4 regions of the Paenibacillus sp. cl6col genome follow, and region 2 is predicted to be linked to each of the others. Evidence: riboswitches for the same ligand, from Rfam matches in the RefSeq annotation. Region 2 holds a riboswitch; each other region holds the start of a gene.

Region 1 (5,466 bases), on a different contig from region 2:
AACCCTCTGCAATATGTGAATCAGGTCAAATTTGAATATAGTCATCTTACCACAAGGTTACCCAAATAGCAATTCCTGTTTTTTAATTTGTTTTAATTTCCCGTTGTCCAAGTCTTCTCAGGCTCAGACAACGTCAGCGTATTCAACTAATTGACCACATCTACGTGCTCAACCTTCTTTATTGTCATGTACATTACGAATGCACCGATCAGTGCCAAGATGATCGGAACGATAATGATTGAATTCAGCGAGACTCCCCCATTATTCGAGCACACGATGGAAACAATGAGCAAGGAAGACATGATCGTCGTCGGTGTCGAATATTTTCTCATGCCGAAATATAGCGGAATGAGGCTCATAATGCTTGCAGCCATTGCATTCATGATCAACTTCAATGCCCCTCCCCCAATTATCGACAAAGTCAGGGGCTCTTGTATAATGGGTACAATTGCATTTGCTGTCAACAAGATCGCGTTGAGCACAATTTCAGACACAATAATATTGCTAAATGTGAAAATGGCGATAATGGCCAACTTGCTGAGGAGGATCTTTTTCCGACTTATTGGATACATAAATAGGATGTTTATTGTCTTTGATTTATATTCATCAATAATGAACCGAGATATCAATACTGCTGCAAAGACGATAAAGATCATTCGTACAAATGAATCCACACCCACAAAAAGGGCAGTGTAATCCGCGAAAACAACTTCTTCCATCATGTTAGGACTGTATAACATTAAGAATAAGATGGCAATCGCGACAATATTTGCAATAATTGCGTTTCGAATATACCCTCCTATGTGATGCTTCCGAAGCTCCAAAGCTATCAAATTACGCAACATGATCGCCTCCATCCAACAAAGATAAGAAGTATTCCTCTAAAGAGCTGTTTTTCTTATGGATCGATTCTATTAAAATATCGTTCACGACCAGTTCCTTCGTCAGCACTCCCTGCTGGATATTCGGATCATATACTCGAATTATGCGCTCATCCATGACTCGTAGATTGTGTATGCCTAGTTTATCTTCGAGCAGGAACGCAGCTCGCGTGCAATCATTCGTCACAATCTCAATATATTCGCTATTTTTCATACGAACCTCATCCATAGACACTTCTGCAATTAATCGACCCTTATTAATGACACCAATCGTATCTGCAACAAGCTCAATTTCACCCAGCAGATGACTTGATATCAATATCGTTGTACCATATTGTCTGCTCAGCATGAGAAGCAAATCGCGTATCTCCTTAATCCCTATCGGATCCAGCCCATTAATAGGTTCATCCAACAGAAGCAGCTCCGGCTTCGTTGCGATCGCTCTGGCGATCCCTAGCCGCTGTTTCATTCCAAGCGAGAAATCTTTAACTGCTTTATCACCCACATGGTTGAGCTTCACCAGCTCCAATGCCTCATCTATGGCCTTCATGTTGTGATATCCCATGTACTCGCAGTGCAGCTCCATATTCTCTCGTGCCGACAGCTTGTCATAAAATACAGGGTATTCGATAATTGTCCCCATCCGAGCCAGCAGATGATACGACTTAGGGGCTAGCGCTTCCCCGAATACTTCAATTTGACCCATTGTAGGCTTAATTAAGTTCGTAATCATTTTCATAATTGTTGTCTTACCGGCCCCATTCGGACCCAAAAATCCATATATCTCTCCTTGACGGATGTTCATATTCACATTCGAGACAACCTCTTTGTCTAGGAACGTCTTTGTCAAATGATGTGTACGTAATAAATACGTCATGCCAGTATCTCCTCCCGCTCAATGCGTGCTTCCCGATGACTTTATTGTATGAGGCATTCCTCTCTAATTCCTTACTCAATCCTTACAAAAATCTTAAGCTCTATTTGCTCTTCATTCAGTCTCACTCGACACACCTTGGTATTCATGAAGCCGATTGCTAGATTATCTGCTCTACTCATTATCGTACGGGCATGGGAGCGTTTCAATCCGTTATTTCCTTCTGATAGCGATGAATAGTTATTAAGTTGGAGGCATATAGATGGATTATCAGGTATGAATCAACTCTAGTAGGTTAATACTTGTAGTATGTATACAAACTAGTATTTTCTTATCATTGACAAATTGTTCCTCGTAACCTATATTGAGCTTGATAGTTCCCTATGCCTATGATTACAGTCATCTTCGCTTGGATAAGAGGTGTTATGATTGATCAATCACATAGGGCACACTAATCGAAAGATTAGGCCGCAAAGCTTCGGAGTCTAACGGTTCTACGACCTATGATAGTCCAGCTGCAACTAACAATTCTGTTACTTGCAGCTGGACTTTTTTTATTTATGTGAAGTTCTGGCGGAATTAACTTTCCGTTGAGCTATATAAATAAGAATGAGGAGGCATGGACTCACTTCGGTAGGGGAGGAATAAAATGAAAAAATGAGGTGGCGAATTGAATGAAACGTAGAGTAAAGTTGGCCGTAACATGGCTGTGCGTATTTGCCGTGTTCTTCGGGTTTATTCCTCACACACTGCAAAGTGCAGATGCAGCCGCACGTGATCCAATTTGGCCAGAGCCAGGTGCTGTGAAATTAAGCAAGACAGCGAAGCCAACCGGGACGCCAGGAGAGTGGCAGATTACTCTGACCGCCGAAGGGAAGAACGTTGAAGCCGGTGACACCGATGTTGTACTTGTCTTAGACAAGTCAGACAGTATGAAAAGCTACAAACGGTTAGACAATGCCAAAAAAGCTGCGGAGAAATTTGCAAATACACTGCTTTTGTCCAACGTCAAAACAAGAATTGCTCTTGTCACGTTTAGCACCAGCGCAGAGGATACATCATCCGGATTCCTTGGCCAGAATGATAAACAGCAGCTCCTGAACAAAATTAAGGGCATCTCGGCTTCCGGAGGGACAAACATACAAGGCGCTCTCAACACAGCACATCAGTTACTAACTACAAAGAGTTCAGCTAAAAATAAATTTATTGTGCTGCTTAGCGACGGTGCGCCAACGTTCAGTTCTCCTGCAAAAAAGGCCGCTCCTTATTCATGGCCCAACAACAAGTATAACTTTGTACTGTCCAACTTTGACTACACCAAGACTATCGGATCCGGCAGCAGCTATGAATTATCCTCTGGCTTGTTTGGGGATCGATACAAAGTAGATAACTATACGGTTAAGGACAATGGAATTCCTACGATATCTCAAGCCAAAGCATCCAAGGATGCAGGAGTCACCATTTATTCGATTGGGCTTGAGGTCGGCAATGATGCTAACGCTGTATATGTATTAAAGAACAGCGCTTCAGCAAACAACTATTACCCATCTGACAGCGCGGAGCTGGAGAAGGTTTTCTCTGAACTGGCAGGGAAAATTTCCTACGCGGCTGAAAATGCTGTAGTCAAGGATCCGATGGGTGAAATGTTTAACCTTAATTTCAAGGGCAATGCACCTGTTGAAAAGCAAGACTATACAGCATCTCAAGGCACGGTGAAATGGGATGCAGCTTCGGAAACGTTTGTATGGGACGTTGGCAACATTGTAGAGGGAAGTCCGGCAACCCTGACATATACCATCAAAATGGACTCTTCTAAAAATCCGAGTGCCGATGTCAATTACCCGACAAACGGACGTACCACCATGGAATACACAGATGTGAATAGACAACGTACAACAAAAGATTTTGAAGTGCCACAAGTCAGCTTCGGCAAAGGCTCCATTCTTGTGAAAGGCTACAAGGTTAATGAACAAGGCGAGCCTATTAACGCAGACGGCAAGGTTGTCGAACGTGTGGATCTTGCAGAGCAGTTGTACAGCGAGTCTTTCACTGTCAATGGGAAGGATGCGCTGGATATAGGGCCGAAGTACAAGGTTCCTGCTCCGAAGCTCGACAACTATGTGTTGAAAAAGGGCACCGACCCTACAGAAGAAACGTTAACACTGCAGGAACCTAACAAAACAGTATGGTTCGGATATATGCTAGCTCCACAAAAGCTAACGATTAAGTATGTAGATAAGGACTCCGGCACATCCATCGCTGACGACGATACTTCGCTCTCCGGCACCGACGGACAGACGATTACGTTGAAGGCACTCGACATCCCGGGATACACGCCTGAGAACGCCGAAGTTCAATACACATTTAAGGCCAAGGACAACGAATATACCTTCTTCTACAAGAAGACAGCACTCCCTATCACGATCAAGTTCATCGATAAGGATACCGGCAAGTCCATCGCTGACGACGACACATCTCATTCAGGTAAAATTGGCGAGGCCGTTACGTTGAAAGCTCTGGACATCCCAGGCTACACGCCTGAGAAGGCGGAGGTAACCTACACTGTAAAAGCTGCGGATAATGTGGTTACCTTCTTCTACAAGAAGACGGATCTCCCTATTACCATCAAGTTCGTCGATAAGGATACCGGCAAGTCCATCGCTGACGACGACACATCTCATTCAGGTAAAATTGGCGAGGCCGTTACGTTGAAAGCTCTGGACATCCCAGGCTACACGCCTGAGAAGGCGGAAGTAACCTACACTGTCAAAGCAGCCGATAACGTAGTTACCTTCTTCTACAAAGCGAACGCTCAAAAAGTAATCATCAAACATGTCAGCAGTCTTACAAACAGAGAAATCGCTGCCCCAACATCTGAACAAGGTGTCACTGGCCAGACGATTACGTTGAAGGCTCTAAGCATTCCAGGCTTTACAGCTGACAAGGCTGAAGATAGCTATACGTTCAAGGCCGAGGACAATGTATACACATTCTGGTATACGCCAAGCCAACAGACACTGACAGTGGAGTATTTGAGTAAAGAAACCAAAGAAACACTTGCAGATTCTGAAACTCATAACCGGCCTACCGGCACGAAGCTTGGGTTGGAAGCCAAGAAGATTCCTGGCTATACGCCTGAGGTAGAAAGAGAGCTTTACACATTCACAGATAAAAACGACACGTACAAATTCTTCTACACCGCGAATCCACAAAAAGTAACCATCCACTACATTGACCAAGACACCAAGCTTCCTATCGCAAAAGATTCTTCGAAAGACGGCAAAACTGGAGAATCAATAACACTGACTGCACTAGAAGTCACAGGCTACACTCCAGTCAATCCAGAAGTAAAATACACGTTCACTGCTGAGGCTAACCAAGAGCACACCTTCTTCTACACCAAGAAGGACGTTACTCCTCAAGAACGCACCGTGCACGTCCACTATAAGGATGCAGCTACTGGCACAGTTCTGAAGGAATCCACTTCAACAAGCGGCAAGGTTGGAGCAACCATCACACTGAGAGCAGAAGATATTACAGTTGATGGTGCAATCTACGTGCCAGACTCCTACCAGCATGAATACACAATCACTGAGCAAGCTAAACAATCCTATACGTTCTTCTACAGCAAGAAAGAGCTGCCAACCTATTTCGTGACTGTTCATCACCTTGAAGAAGGCACTGACGCAGTGCTGCATGAGCCTACTACGG
Region 2 (5,466 bases):
GTGAAGTCTTCCAACGCAAGCCGTTTTAATCTAACAGAGGCCAATCGAGTTAATAATTGGAACTCAGCTGTCGTGTATCGGAGTGGCAGCAGCTTGTCGCATGTATTCGATGCGGATGCAAGAGATGTAGATGGAGCACCGATTCGCAACGGCAACAGCTACCGGGTATTTGTTCTGTCTGTAAGCTCCAATAGTCAAGCGAACAATGCGTTGTCTGCTCCATCTCCAGAGGTGACGCTTAAAGGCAATGCCTCGGTTGATGTTGTGACGAATGTAGAAGCGAAGATTATTGGCAAAAACGGTAATGCCAGCGACATTGAAGTAGGCTTTAATGCACCATCCAGTAATTCGTACGTAAATGAATACCGTATTATGGTCGTCCGCGCAGATCAGTCCTATGCATTCGACGCATATAGTGCGGGACAGGTGAGATCATCCAGCTACATTCGGGTTGGGAATCAGAGTGGCTATGTAAGACAATCGCTAACAAGCGGCTTGCGGGATGTTCAAGGCAACGACATTCAAAAAGGTGTTGCTTACCGGGTATTTGTGCTTACGGTAGCTGACAATAGAAGCGGCTCCTCGAATGCCTTGTCTTCGCCTTCTGGTGAATTTTCCTTGGTAGATCAATCTGTTCAGGCACCTACGAACGTGTTTGCAGCGAGAGAAGGCGTGAATGATTTCAAGGCTTACTTCACGAAGCCAGGCAGTGATAACGGAATTGCCTATTACGCAGTGATGGCTGTTCCTTCCGGTTCAGCGGGTTCATTCAACCTGGATCAGGCAAATCGTGTGGCAGGAAGTAATTATAAATTGGTTAGTGTATCAGGCGATGGTTCAACCATATTCTCGCTGTCCGATAATGATGCATATGGAAATCCGATTCGCACAGGCGTTACCTATAAAGTATTCGTGATGTCCATAGCAGATGGACGAAGTGCAACGGTGAATGCGCTGTCCACTGCATCCAACGAAATGACAGTTGGTGACGGATATTAATCCTCATGATGTGGGATAGAGAAGATAGATAGATGGCATTCAATAAGAGCCTCGGAATGATTTCCGAGGCTTTTTATGTATCACCAAGAGTACAAGAGAGTTGTGTAATGAGTAAGAAATGACTTCAGTGCTGTCTATTAGGTAATTGGTAGGGGAGAGGGGGGCTAAGCAGTAGTGGCTCTATAGGGAAATCGACAAATGTTCGAGCAGTTGGAGGGAATTGTACGAATCTATGGGAGCAAGGATGGAGAGGATAGGGGTGTTTTTGTCGGAAATAGGGTGAAACCACCTTTGAAAATGACTATAAAATGACAAAAAATGATTTTTCGTGTCGAAAAATTGAAAAGTGTTATGAAAAAGTATTAATCTTTTCATTCGAGCAACCGATATAAAATATGGGTCTTGAGTTGGATAGGGAATGCGACCGTCCAACATGCTGATATGTAATATGTACTTTAGACCTATTCACGCGATACATGTCACAAGAACTAGTGCGTAACATTGCTATGACATTCTTGCCTGATAATCGATCTGCAACACGCAATGGATACATCAAGAAGAACAACATCAGGATTGAAAGGCAAACTCTTCGAAAGATGAGGACGCAAAGCCGCGGGCCTAACATCTTCACGGATTACGGCGGCCGGGTTGCCATTAATGTTGCGGTAACTACACAACGGTTATTCGGTGACAAGGCTATGCAGAATGGCCTTTTTTTTGCGCACAGAAGCTGGGGTAAATGATGGAAATTGTGTTGCTAAAATGGGACGAGTGTACTTCCTACGAAGACATAGATTCATTGATGGATCGATTTATCCCGTTCGTTACACCTGAAAAATACAAAAGGTTAGATAGACTTCGGAACCGTGAAGATCTTTATTGCACGGTTGCGGCTGACATATTGGCACGCATGCTGCTATGTCGAACCTTGAAATGTTCGAATAACGAACTTGTTATTCACACTCATCCCTTCGGCAAGCCATATGTGGAGGGTGATCCAGTATTTTTCAACATCTCTCACGCCGGTGCGTTCATAGCAGTGGCATTGGATGAAGCGCCAATCGGGATTGATATAGAGCAAGCAGGAGAATGGAACATGGACGTGGCTAGGCTGATATGCTCGCCGCGTGAGTTGGAATTGCTTGCAAATACGAACGACAGTCGTGCGCGTCAGGAATTGTTTTTTTACATATGGACGGCTAAGGAAAGTGTTCTGAAGGCATTAGGAACGGGTCTCAGCCTGCCTCCTAGCACATTCGAGATTGTGCAGGAGACAGCTGTACCTATACAGCATAATCAATTATGGAATGTTGATCATAATTATGTAAAGCAATATGTCGTTCCTGTAACAGGCTATAGTATGACTGTGTGCGCACAGCATATGGAATTTGCCAAGCAAATAGAGTACATCACATGGGAGCAGTTGACTCATAGGTTTACGAAATGGGTTGGATCGTATAAAGGAGAGGACGAGAATTGGCTTTCATGGAATTGACAGTAGAACGATTGGCAGGCTATGACGTACATTCTATCGAACTGCCTGAGGAGACAATGCGTCTTCTAAAGAAGCATTCGGCCGAGCATTCGGTCAAGTTGGAATCCGTCATGTTCAGTGCGTGGGCAACGCTGTTGTCCCGGTTCTACAACTCGCAGCAAGTAACTCTTCATGCCGTTCAAGCGGGACACGGCAATGGCAACCATACAGTAGTCAGTCAGGATGACGTAACCTTGCAAGGAATTATGAGCATTCATAACAGCTTGTCGGCTTGCGCAGAAGGACGTAACCTGACTTGCTCTGAAATAGCTTCTGACAGTGATGTGGCAACGTATTGCTGGTACGGAGAAGATGTTCAGCCCGTGCTTCCAGAGGGAGAGCAGGTATGTGACCTGCACGGCTGCATTCAGCATGCTGCTGGAACGGGCGCATTACCAATGTTCACAATGTATTACAAGGAAAATCAGTTCCAGTTATCGACGGTAGAGAAGCTGGGGGAGTACTTCTTGCAGCTGCTGGATGAAGCTGTGAAGCATCCTCAGAAGCGTATTGGCGAGCTGGAAATGCTGACAGAGCAGGACAAGCGCCAGTTAATTGAGGGGATGAATCAGACGCGAGCTGAATATCCTCATACATTCACGGTTCAGGCGCTGTTCGAGGAACAGGCTAAGCTGCATCCGGATCGAGTAGCTGTCATCGAAGATGATCGCGAGTTGACCTATTGCGAGTTGAATGCTCGTGCGAATCAATTGGCGCGCAGGCTGCGGAAGCTTGGCATCGATCGGGAACAGTCTGTTGGTATTATGGCAGAGCGCAGTGCAGAGATGGTTGTCGGTATCTTAGCGATTCTCAAGGCGGGAGGAGCTTATGTTCCACTTGATCCCGATCACCCTCAGGATCGCATTCAATATGTCCTGGAAGACAGTCGTACGAAGCTGGTACTGACTAGCAGATCGTCAGATATAGATTTGCCGAATACCATCGAGCAGGTTCATATGGATGACCCGAGCCTTGCTGATGAATCTAGCGATAATCTGGTATCTGTGAATCAGCCAGAAGATCTTATATATATCATTTACACATCCGGTTCGACAGGAAGACCTAAGGGCGTCATGGTTACTCATCGTAATGTCATTCGCCTAGTAAAGCGCACGAATTATGTGAAGTTTGGCGAAGGCGACCGTATTTTGCAGACGGGATCACTTGTCTTCGATGCCTCAACCTTTGAAATCTGGGGCTCCTTGTTGAATGGCTTAGGGCTCGTGCTCATCGATAAGACGACGATACTGGACGCTGAGCAGCTGGAGGAAGCGCTCATCCGCCATCAGGTAACGATTATGTTCTTGACGACGGCGCTGTTCATTCAATTGGTTGATCGCAATCCGCGCATATTTGCGCCGCTTCGCCAATTGCTTGTCGGTGGAGAGCTGATGTCGCCAAAGCACTTCTATCGAGCGGCTAAGGACTGTGCACCGATTGAGATTTCGAATATTTATGGTCCTACTGAAAATACAACCTTCTCTACTTCTTATCTGATGAAGGAAGAGGGAGACGGGACAATTCCTATCGGTACGCCAATTACGAACTCAACCGCTTATGTTGTCAATGATTACGGCATGCTGCAGCCGATTGGCGCTGTAGGAGAGCTGTGGGTCGGCGGTGAAGGCGTAGCACGTGGCTACTTGAATAAGGATGAGATGACGCGTGAGAAGTTCGCGGATAGTCCATTCGTAGCTGGCGAACGAATCTATAAAACAGGTGACCTTGTGCGCATGTTGCCAGATGGCAACTTGGAATTCGTCGGACGCAAAGATCATCAAGTGAAGATTCGCGGCTATCGCATGGAGCTCGGTGAGATTGAAGCGCAGATTCATACGCACGAGCAAGTAACGGAAGCACTGGTTGTAGCTTTTGAAGAGTCGCCTGGCCAGAAGGCTCTCTGTGCTTACATTGTAGCGGAAGAAGGCATGACAGCGAGTGCAATGCGAGAGTACTTGTCTTCGCATTTGCCTGAGTTCATGGTGCCGGCATACTTCATGTTCTTGGAGCGCATGCCGCTTACGATCAACGGCAAGATTGATCGGGCCAAGCTGCCTCAGCCTGAGAAGCAGGAGCGCATCTCTACCGAATATCAAGCTCCTGTAACGGATACGGAGAAGAAGCTTGCGGCGATATGGGAGGAACTGCTTGGCATCTCTCCAATTGGCACAGCGGATCACTTCTTCGAGATTGGCGGGCATTCGTTGAAGCTGGCACAGCTGCAAGCACGTATCGCAGCTGACTTCCATATCTCATTGTCCTTCAAGGAATTGTTCTCGAATCCATATGTCGGCAAGCTTGCTGCAATTATCGACGGAGGAGCGCAAGAACAATACGAATCGATAACGCCAGCCGAGAAGAAGGCGCATTATCGTCTCGCACCTGCACAGACACGTATGTTCGCGCTGCAACAACGGGGCGGAGTTGGCATGGCCTACAACATTCCACTCGTGTACGAAGTGAAAGGCCATTTGGATACCGGCCGCCTGAAGAAGGCTCTACACCAAATCGTAGAGCGTCATGAAGCATTCCGTACTTCATTCCATTGGGAAGAGGAACAGATCGTACAGAAGGTGCATGAGACAGTTGATATGGATGTGCCGATTATAGAGGCCGAGGGCCGTACTGCTGCTGAACTGGCGAATGAATTCGTCCGTCCATTCCAGTTGGAGGAGCAATCGCTTCTACGTGCTGCGATTGCGAAAGTGGCAGCAGACAGCTACATACTGATGCTGGATATTCACCATATCGTCTTCGACGGAACCTCGCTCAGTGTGTTTGCAGAAGAACTGGCTGCAATCTATAAGGGCGAGGAGCTGGCCTCAATCAAGCTGCAATATAAGGACTATGCGGAGTGGCAGTCCAAGCGTGCACAAGATGAACAAGCACATGAACAGTATTGGCTGAGTGTGCTTGAAGGGGACATCCCACTG
Region 3 (5,466 bases), on a different contig from region 2:
TATGTTGAGGCCATGCATCCATTTCTCACTGATTCGCTTTTTCTTGGCCGCCTCGGTAATCGCGACACCGAATGTCTCATCGGTGAGTAGAGAACCTACTAGCATGTTGCGAAGTGGAGTAAGATGCCGGAAATAAGGTGCTAGTGCTGCACTAAGTAAAATATGACGAAGATTTACAAAGAAAATCGTAATAATAATGGCAGTAATCGAACTACTTGCTGCTATCATACCCGCAGCAATAAACTGAGCTGAGCCAGCATAGAGAATCATAGACATCAGAGCGATCTCAGCGATGCTAAGTCCCGCAGTCTTTTGGATCACACCTGCAGCTAATCCGATACTTAAATAACCCAGCAGCGTGGGGACACAATCTTTTACTCCTTGGATAAAGCTATCTTCAGCTCTCGGAGACGAATTCATTTGGACGTTCGACAGACTCATTTCATTCCCTCTTTATTTTCAAGTATTAGAAGCTAACTTACTAACTACTACGAAAAAGTGAAAGAAAATACGGTTCAATTTATTTGAACCGTTTCCCGGTAACAACATGAAATAGGTTAGGAGCGTTTTTCCAAAGCGCTTCTGCTTTCTCTGGGCCCACTTCTTTCACTAATTCTGAGAACATAATGTCATGCCTGATGTATTCCATCGCGATTAACACAAGTGCCGGGTCTTCCGTTTTTACCGCCCATGCAGGTGTATTTTGCGCGAAATTTGCAATTAATACTTCTTCATTATCCCGTGCAACAATCGTTAAGCGGCCGTTCATACGTTCCTCAGCTACTTCTGGAGCCATGTAGTTGTGATGAGTCGTTGCCCCAAGCTGAATCTCAGGTGCTCCAAAAAGAATAGAAAAGACGTGGGTATCATCCTTTATCCGCTCATCTATAGCACCTTTTATCGAAGCGACTTGTGGTTCCCAAATCGACAACCATATTTCTTTTTTAGCTTTATCGATTATGTCAATCATTTCGGCCACAACGCGCTCATCACTGCTGATGCGTCGAATGACATCTACTTCTTGTTCACTTTCTAACGCAGATAAATTCTTTTCAAGATAATCCATAGAATTGTCAAAGTCATTACGCAATCGACGGATTAATTCTTTTGCTGGTAATGGCGCATAGGTTACAGGATCAGTAGGTACTGTATACACCGCACCTTTATCCATTAATTTTGCCAGTACTTCATATATCGTTGAACGAGGTACACCTGACCTTTTGCTTATTTCATATCCGGTTATAGGAGAATTTTTCAATAGCCCTATGTACGCTTTACATTCATATTGTGAAAAGCCCCATTTCTGAAGTTCTTTAAAAAGTTCTTCCATGGCAACTCCTTTAGTAGTTAGTGTGTTACTTACTATAAAATAAAATGAATTAGCTGTCAAAGCAATCCTGGTTCCGTTATCGAAAATGATCGTCAGACCACTGTTTTGTTCCTGATTCTTCAACTTTTGGGCGAGGTATAATTGCCCAGAAAAGGAGGATCAGTCCTTTTTAATTCCCTCCCTAAGACCTACTGCCCAAACCTTGTCGGACATGTGGAATATGTAAAAAAGCATAACAAGGAATAACAAGGGATCGGTGCAGTTACTAGGCTGATGTCCAGTATCAAACCATATGGAATTAACATACATCCTCTTATTCCATCCGGATTTCAACATGATATATTTCTAGTGAATAATAATATCGAACTATGTTCATATATTCACAAATAATCCGTATGACCCATTAAATAAACGTGAAACTGCTGTATATTTAACGGTGTAAACATGTATCGTTATGCAAGAGTATGCATGTTTGCAGGTATTACTAGGCAAAGCTAGGGAAATCTAGTGACGCAAAACTAAAGGGGCTAAGGAAGAAATTCTATGCCAGCCAGTTGCCGATTAATAGACCCCCATCTCTATTAGTCGTATGGTTGTTTTTGTATGATCCATGGCGAGATGCCCCACCCTAGCTGCCTATTAATAAAATCTATTGATAGGAAGTGAATAACGGATGAAGACTGGGAAAAAGCAGAGTGCACGGAGATTGTTCGCAATGACGGTAGTGACCATCATGATGTTCGTGTCTTCGTTGGCACCGGCTTATGCAGGGTCGGCTGTTTCCGCAGCACAGGAACCTGTGGTCAAAAACGCGACAAAGGAAATAAGGAATGTTATGTACTATGGCGATTGGTCGATTTGGGGAGGACAAGGGAACTTTTATCCTAAGGATATACCGGCCGATCAATTAACCCACCTGAACTATGCGTTTCTCGATTTTGATGCCCAAGGCAACCTTGTCTTTACGGATAAGGATGCGGCAGTAGAAGCGCCTGTCGGCCAGGATGGCGTTCAATGGCAAGCGGCCAATGCAGGCATCCTTATCGCCCTGCAGCAATTGCGCGCAGAAAACCCGAATCTGAAGATCGGCATCTCTCTTGGCGGATGGTCGAAATCAGGCGACTTCGCTGTCGTTGCAGCCGATGCTTCCAAACGGGCAAATCTGATCCAAAATGTCATGAAATTCATCAAGTACACGAACATGGACTTCGTGGATGTCGATTGGGAGTTCCCGGCTGAAGTTCGACAGCCTGATATGGTCGATAATAAGAACGATGAAGGTACGAAATACGCTATACCAGAGGATAAAAACAATTATATTTTACTCCTGCAAGATATCAAAAACGCATTGAATAAGCAAGGAGCCGAGCTTGGTAAAGCGTATGAACTGTCTGTTGCACTTCCAGCGCCGAAGAGTAAGATCGATATCGGCATTGATGTGCCGAGACTGTTCAACATTGTAGACTTTGCCAACATTATGACTTATGACATGCGCGGTGCATGGGATGAAATAAGCGGCCACCATACCGGCTTGTATACGAACCCGAACGACCCGCTCACGGGCAACAACCTGTCCATAGACGAGAGCGTGAAATATTTGATTCAGCAAGGAGCCGAGCCGAACAAGATTGTTGTCGGGGCAGCCTACTACACTCGCGGCTGGGATAAAGTATCGCAAGGATCCGATCCGAATCATCCGGGGCTATTCGGCGAAGCAGCACTATCAGCCAAGGATGCGGATCAGACTCCATCCCGCGGCGCGGTTGGCGAGGCAGCGCTCGCTGTTGGGGACGGCGGCCGCCGAACAGGGATTTGGTCTTATCGCAACCTCGACAAGCTGAAGGCCACTTACCCGAATCTCAAGGAATATTGGGATGATGCAGCCAAAGCTCCCTATCTGTATGATGGGACAACTGGCGTATTCTACACGTATGACAATGAAAGATCCATTCAAGAGAAAACGAAATATGTGCTTGAAAACGGTCTGGGCGGCGTCATTGCTTGGATGGCTTCCAATGATGCCCCTACTGCGGATCCTGCCAAGCGCGACAAATTAACAAAGGCAACGAAAGAAGGCCTCTTCGGGAGCCAGGCGTTGACAACACATGAAATCCAATATACCAAGCTGGACGTTACGGCGGATGTGAAACCGTATACTGAGGCTTGGGGCAACAGCAAAGGCTATGAAATCACCCTCTTCAATAACGAGTCTTTGACCGAATCGAATCAAGTGTTGAAAGCGGTGGAAAGAGGAGCTAAAACGGTTAAGCTGCCGAAGCTCTACATCCAAGCCGATGGACCGCTGACTTCAGGCGATTATTTGGCGGGAACCGTAACAAATGAGAACGGTTACACGGTCGTCGATTTGAAATCGGTCTATGATGCTAAAACGATTGAAACTGGCAGATCCTATACGTTCAAACTGAAGGGAGATGCCAAGATTACAAGCATGGAGCTGGTTCAGCGGGTGTCGGATAACAGCCCAGAGATGAACAGACAACTCATTTTGGGTGATGAAGCTCCAAGCAAGAATCAACCGCCTGTATTGCATGGCGTAACGGACGTGACGCTTACAGTCGGCGACAACTTTGATAAGCTGGCCGGCGTAACGGCTACGGACGCAGAAGACGGAGATCTGACATCACGTATTAACGTGACGGGAGAAGTCAATACGAATGCAGCCGGCAAGTATGAGCTGGTTTACTCCGTTTCCGATTCGCAAGGATTAACGGTCGAGAAAAAACGCACCATTACAGTTATCGAAGCTCCAAGCAAGAATCAACCGCCTGTATTGCATGGCATAGCAGACCTGACGCTGAAAGTCGGCGACAGCTTTGATAAGCTGGCTGGCGTAACGGCTACGGACGCAGAAGACGGAGATCTCACATCCCATATTGCCGTGACGGGAGAAGTCAATACAAATGCAGCCGGCAAGTATGAGCTGATTTACTCTGTTACGGACTCGCAAGGATTAACGGTCGAGAAAAAACGTACCATTACCGTTATCGAAACGACAGCACCGGGGTATGACTTTGGGGTTGGTCAAGGAATCGAGTGGCCGAAGCAAGTCAATTCCCCATTCATCGACATGGTTGCATGGGTTACCAAGCCGGGCTATTCCAACAATGGCGCTCCTAACCTTGCCAGAATTTCCGAGGATACCGGCGTGAAATTCTTCAATCTCGGCTTTGTTCAGCCCGTTGGGCGTCAAGTAGCGGACGGCAAAGTGCAATGGGGCTGGGGAGGACATTCCTTACTAAGCGAAAAGAATCCGAACGACACCCAATATCAAGGAATTAAGCAGTCCATCCGGGAAATTCGTGAGTTGGGCGGAGATGTCACGATCTCGCTAGGCGGTGCGAACGGAGCTGCATTCTGGGAAGTCACTCAAGACACCGATACGCTCTTTCATACGTATATGGAGCTGGTTCAAGGCTATGGACTGACCCGATTTGACCTTGACATTGAGGGCGCTGCTCAGGACAAAGACATGAATATCGCTAACGCAAAGGCAATTAAGAAGCTGCAGGATGCAACAGGAGTCGATATCGTATTAACACTCCCTGTACTACCAAGCGGTCTGACTTCTGTTCAACTGGATGTATTGGAAGCTTACTTGTCTGCTGGCGTGGATGTCCACGTCGTGAACATCATGACGATGAACTACGGCAATGGTACGCTCCAGCCTGGCGAAAACTATGGTTCCGCTTCTCTGAGAGCCGTTGATTCGACGAAGAATCAAGTGAAGCAATACTACAAGCAATTCGCTAACATCGATCTAACCGATCAAGAGGCTTATGGAATCATTGGTACGACGCCATCTATCGGGTTCGAAAGCAACCTTCATCCGATCTTTACGACGGAGTGGTCGCAGTTGGTTGTGGATCATGCGATCGAGAAAGGGCTGGCGATGACCTCCTTCTGGTCGATGAACCGGGATGCGATGTTGGAAAACAACAGCGGCGTAACGGCGCAATATCAATTTACCGATATTTTTAAGACATTCGGAAATGGAAGCATTCCGCCGGTAATTTCAAAACCTGTGATTCATGGTGCAGCAGATAAAACGATCTTCGTGGGCGAGCAATTTGATCCGAGAGACGGAGTTACCGCTACGGACAAACAGGATGGCGACC
Region 4 (5,466 bases), on a different contig from region 2:
TATTGCGAAAAATTTTTGGTTCGCAATCGAATACGGCGCTATCGACGTTAGCTTCATCTATGACTTGTACTTTGCCACAATTCTTAACATAAAATGTTGCGAATTGTTGATAGATTTCCACCTTGGTTCTTCTATATATTTAACGTATACGGAGATGAAAAATATGATTGGTATGAATATTCGTGTGTTGCGTAAAAAGCATAAATTCAGTCAGGAACAATTAGCTGAGAAGGTAAACGTGTCACGACAGACCGTAGCAAAGTGGGAAAACGGGGAGGCCTTGCCCGATATTTTTAAATGCAAAATACTCGCTGAACTTTTCCAAGTAACCCTGGATCAATTATCCCGTGATATGAGTGAAGAAGCGGCGAATCAGCTCGTTCCCACGGGGAAGCAGTTCTTTGGTGTTGTGAAGGTAGGAGATCGGGGACAGATTGTCATTCCCAAACAGGCACGCGAAATGTATCAGATACAAGCTGGTGATAAGCTGATTGTCTTGGGGGAAGATGCGACAAAAGGGATTGCTCTCTTAAAAAGTAATCATTTCATGGAATTTGTAGAGATGATCCAAAAAGCGGAGCGAGAGGTAGATGAATCAGAATGAGCAAAATTGTATTTTTTTCGATACCCGCACATGGTCATACCAATCCAACCATTCCGGTGGTTGCCGAGTTAGTCAATAGAGGCCATCAAGTTTGGTACTATTCCTTTCTAGAATTTCAGGAAAAAATAGAAGGTGCTGGTGCTGCATTCATTGCTTGTGATGAGTTCTTGCCCCAGCTTTCACAAAAGGAATTGGATCGCAAGGTTGGCAAAGATTTTACAGCATTAATTGAGATGGTTGCCGATACGACCATTGCTTTGGATGAGAAGGTATGTCAGGAATTAAGGGAAATCCAGCCGGATTGTATTGTATCTGACTCTATATGCTTTTGGGGAAAATTATTTGCTAAAAAACTAGAAATTCCATATGTTTGTTCGACTACTACCTTTGCTTTTAATCAGTACACCGCGAAACTGATGAAGCGTGGTTTCATCGATGTATGGAGGATGATCGTGGGTTGGCCCCGAATGAACAGAAAAATTCAGTTGTTAAAGAATCATGGTTATGAGATAGGGAATGTTGTATCGATTGTTCAAAATAATAATGAAACAGACGCCATTGTTTATACCTCGAAAGAATTCCAGCCGATGGCGGATACGTTTTCTGAGCGATATGCTTTTGTCGGACCATCCATCAGGCAGTCTCCGCCGATACAGATTAATAAAAAAGATAGAAAACTAATCTACATTTCACTTGGGACTATACTGAATCAAAATCAAGATTTTTACCAAAAAGTTATTCAGGCATTTGCAGATACGGACTATGATGTTGTGATGTCAGTTGGTGAAAAAACGGAGATTGCTTCTCTTGGCAACATACCAAGAAATTTCACAGTGAATAACGTCGTGGATCAAATATCGGTATTGCAAACAGCCGATGTATTTATTACCCATTGTGGCATGAATAGTGTGAATGAAAGCCTGTATTTTGGAGTTCCAATGGTTTTATTTCCGCAACATAGCGAACAAGGATTAGTGGCTGATCGGGTTGCTCAACTGGGTGCAGGTTTAAAGTTGAAAGGAAAGAAGCCAAAATATTTGGCAGCAGCGGTATCTGAGGTGTTGACGAATCGGACTTATCAGGAAAATGCGCAAAAACTGTCAGAAACTTTTCAGAATGCTGGTGGTGCAGTAGAAGCGGCCAATGTGATTTTAACTAAAATTCGAGCGAAGTCTTAGTGTACTTTCATGATCCTTTTTTTAAAATGGGGCAGCTTCATTGAAGAAGTGCATGACGAACATAAATCGTACTGGGTTGATAGACCTGGTACTTGATTGAATTTTGCGTACCTATAGGCACAGTTGTATACAAGCTGTTCATTTACATGTTACTATAGACATTTAATCTGTAACATTTGGATAATGGCAAACCCTAGCGAAAGCAGGGGACGCAAAGCCACGGGTCTAATGTATTTCACAATGCGATGACAGCCGGGTTGCCCTAATTGCGACATTACGTGCGTCTTTTTTTATTGCGCTGCCATTAGGGTGGCGCTTTTTTTGTGCTATTGTAAAGCGTCCCCGATGTTCATCTCATTTGATCGCAGAATGTAAAAGAATAGGAGATGTAATGATGCGGCCATGTTGTACAGCAACCAACAACGCAATGTACCAAGAACAGCATAAACACATTAAAGCAGGAAGAATGCGGCGTATGACGATTACAGCTAGCGCTGCGCTGTTAGCCGGGATGCTTATCTATCAGCCGACCCTTTATGCAGCGGATAAGCTGGTCGGTAGTATGATTACTGTCACGAAAACGAACAATGCTCCGCAGGCAGGGGCAGACCAACTGCAAGGCATCACCATAGGAATGAGCGAGGATCAACTATTCCAAAAAATCGGACTGCCGGTTCGCAAGGATCTAAGTGAATATGGCTTCGAGTGGTATATTTACAATCAGGATTATAAACATTACTTACAAGTTGGTGTTCAGGACCACAAGGTCGTTGCACTCTATACGAATGCGAATGATTCTTATGGAAGCATTGGATTCGGTTCAACCAAGCAGGAGGTAGAGGCAGCCTTCGGATCTTCCCTCAGTCAAATTAGGAAAGGCAATACGATTTACAATATGGACAACAGCGGACAATATAGCCTGTACAAGGTCGGCGGTATGTATGCAACCGTGTTCTATGATCTCCATCAAGGGAATACGGTGACGGCTGTCCAATTTATTGCCCATGATGTGGAACTGGCGTTCAAGGGGTACTTTGGCACGCCTAGCAAGCGATTGCAGACAAGCTTTGAGCAACAAATCCTCGATTTGGCTAATGCTGTGCGTGTCCGCGAGGGCATGAAGCCATTGAAGTGGAATGAAAAGGCTGCGGGAACTGCTCGCAAGCATAGCGACGATATGGGGCTGAGAAGCTTCTTCGATCATAACAATCCGGACGGCAAATCCCCGTTCGATCGGCTGAAGGCGGACGGAATCGTATACCAAAAGGCAGGGGAAAACATTGCTGCTGGACAGTCGAGTGCCATCTTCGTTCACGAGAACTGGATGAACTCGAAAGGACATCGTTCGAATATTTTGGGAGACTTTTCTCATCTAGGGGTGGGTGTGTACTTCGGGGGGAATTCAAATGTATATTACACACAGAACTTCGTCACGCAGAATTCCGTCGACGATAAAAAGCCCGATCCCGATGTTGTATCTCCTAGCCTCAGCGAATCTAAGGTTCTGACAGGAGATCCATTCGATGTAAAGGTCGAATATTCTGTGTCGGAAGCAGTATATTCAGCTTCATTCAGTCTTACTTATGACAGCCGCTTGACTCTCTTAGATATAAAGCCAAGCGTTACGATGGCTACCTATCAAAAGTTGAACTATCCGGATGTCCCACTTATCACGACAAAGAACATAACCGATTTACCTAATGGCCAGAAGCAATTGGATTACTCCGTAAATCTCAACGGAGGCGCTTATGAAGGAGACGGCGACATAGCAACCATCGCTTTCTTGAGCGACCAAGAAGGGAAATATACCTTCAATCTTGTAAATGCGAATCTGTTCAACGCAAACAATGAACGGATCCGAATCGGTTACATTCACTCGTCTACTGTTGATGTCATCAAGCCGTCTGTTCCGAATCCGAATCCGAAGCCAGAGTTGCCTATTTCGTCTTCCTCATCTGAAGGCTCTAGAGGTTCTAGTAGTTCTACACCTTCGACTTCTGTGGGAACAATTCCAGCCGGTAAGACGATGAAGGCAGGATTACTGGCAGAGACGATGAAGGAGCATGCAGTGAATGCGGAGTTCAAGATAAATGCGAATACCGTGAAAAAACAGCTGCAGGACAAAAATACCAAGCAGGTTCAACCCGATATTAGCGATGTAAGCATGAAGGATTACAATGAAGTCTCCTTCACGCTGGACAAATCGGCCGCCAAACTGCTGCAGGAATCAGGCAAGGATTTGCTTCTGTCTACAGCCGAATTCGATATTACCATTCCGAATAAGTCTATTGTGGAACTCATCGGAACGAGTGAACTCGAGCTTGTGGTGTCTCTTGCAGAGCATAAGGACAAAGGTTTTAGCAAGCATCATGGCGAGACGACCTTTACGTCTCCGATGATCACGATCCGCGGGCCGCAAGAAGCAAAGAATATCCTGTTGGAAATCTCCTTGAAGCTGATGGAAGCTACAAAGGATATTCGTAAGGCAGGCGTGTACGCAGAAGCTCAAGGCCTAACAACAAATGCTTGGAGCTATAAACTGGCCGGAATGAAGGCAGCTGATAAGAAGCATATTTCCTTCCAGGTCACGGAGTTCGGCACCTACACGATTGCAGAGCATGCAAGATCCTTCAATGATCTTACTGCACATTGGGCAAAGGATGAAATTGAAGTCATTGCAGCTCACGGACTGTTGTGCGGCAAAGACAGCATACACACATTCAAGCCGAACGACGTTATTACCCAAGCGGAGTTCGCCACCTTGCTTGATCGCTTGACGAATAACGGAGAGACTTGGGAACAGCGGATTGCAGAGCCTGGGGCACGTAAACCGATTACTCGCGAAAAAATGGTCGTGATGCTTACGCGGGCATTGAAAATTGATCTGTCCCATTCAAGCACTTCGCTTGGATTTAAGGATGAAGCACTCATCTCACAGGATGCAAAGACAGCCGTTGTGTACGCAGTGAGCAAAGGACTTATCAAAGGAACCACCGATAACAAACTTGATCCGGCGGGAACGCTCACTCGAGCGCAGGCGGCACTCGTTTTGTATCGCGTGATACACGAGCAATAAGATATTCATCATGACACAAAAAGCAGAGATCCTAGATTATCACATAGGATCTCTGCTTTTTTTCCTTTTACGGGCTGTACCGCGTGATAACAGTAATGCCGTCGGAACTATATTTTCTCAGTCTATAACTTTATTTTCTTTCTTCATCGACAATCGAAATCGTATCCTATTGAGCGTTGTCGATAACATCCTTCGGCACTTTGATTTCGGCCACTTCGTTATGCTTCGTAATCGTGCTCGTCACCTTCATGCTGATCGAAATCTTCTGTCCGTTCTCTTCCCCTTCGAGCACAAGTGTAAAGCCGCTCTTCGTCGGGAAGTAGGTTTCCTTATTCACGCCATATGTCATGGTAAGCGTCTTAACATTCATCTTGCCAAGCGCTTCCGCAGCTTCTTCACCAGATGACTCGGACAACAGCGTCTTCGCCAACTCCTTGCCTTTATCGCCAGACATATCCGTAGTCATGATGTATTCGTTACCTTCCACGGCAATCTTCGAATTTTTCTCTAACGGCTTGAATTTATCGAGATTTTGCGTCAAGCTCATTTGGCTCTTAATGTTCGTTTCCCACTGGCTCTTCAACTCATCCGGAACTTTCGCCCATTCG

What was found. A riboswitch is a leader RNA that binds a small molecule or an ion and turns the genes downstream of it on or off. The one in region 2 is predicted to bind cyclic di-GMP.
Region 1: it holds a riboswitch for cyclic di-GMP, as region 2 does, so the genes downstream of both, BLS15_RS12620 (MucBP domain-containing protein) here and BLS15_RS03400 (4'-phosphopantetheinyl transferase family protein) in region 2, are expected to answer to the same signal.
Region 3: it holds a riboswitch for cyclic di-GMP, as region 2 does, so the genes downstream of both, BLS15_RS29890 (glycosyl hydrolase family 18 protein) here and BLS15_RS03400 (4'-phosphopantetheinyl transferase family protein) in region 2, are expected to answer to the same signal.
Region 4: it holds a riboswitch for cyclic di-GMP, as region 2 does, so the genes downstream of both, BLS15_RS18640 (CAP-associated domain-containing protein) here and BLS15_RS03400 (4'-phosphopantetheinyl transferase family protein) in region 2, are expected to answer to the same signal.

What each region holds. Positions count from the first base shown of each region.
Region 1 covers NZ_FNAZ01000004.1:160,517-165,982, reverse strand. The annotation lists gene BLS15_RS12630 (ABC transporter permease) at 147-845, opposite strand; gene BLS15_RS12625 (ABC transporter ATP-binding protein) at 835-1,758, opposite strand; cyclic di-GMP riboswitch class I at 2,191-2,278, shown strand; gene BLS15_RS12620 (MucBP domain-containing protein) at 2,430-5,466, shown strand, end outside.
Region 2 covers NZ_FNAZ01000001.1:789,518-794,983, reverse strand. The annotation lists gene BLS15_RS03405 (copper amine oxidase N-terminal domain-containing protein) at 1-999, shown strand, start outside; cyclic di-GMP riboswitch class I at 1,569-1,655, shown strand; gene BLS15_RS03400 (4'-phosphopantetheinyl transferase family protein) at 1,739-2,494, shown strand; gene BLS15_RS03395 (non-ribosomal peptide synthetase) at 2,485-5,466, shown strand, end outside.
Region 3 covers NZ_FNAZ01000017.1:11,011-16,476, reverse strand. The annotation lists gene BLS15_RS27040 (AzlC family ABC transporter permease) at 1-441, opposite strand, end outside; gene BLS15_RS27035 (TrmB family transcriptional regulator) at 521-1,330, opposite strand; cyclic di-GMP riboswitch class I at 1,808-1,892, shown strand; gene BLS15_RS29890 (glycosyl hydrolase family 18 protein) at 2,004-5,466, shown strand, end outside.
Region 4 covers NZ_FNAZ01000007.1:98,213-103,678, forward strand. The annotation lists gene BLS15_RS18630 (helix-turn-helix domain-containing protein) at 164-604, shown strand; gene BLS15_RS18635 (macrolide family glycosyltransferase) at 601-1,782, shown strand; cyclic di-GMP riboswitch class I at 1,958-2,047, shown strand; gene BLS15_RS18640 (CAP-associated domain-containing protein) at 2,258-4,858, shown strand; gene BLS15_RS18645 (DUF6612 family protein) at 5,025-5,466, opposite strand, start outside.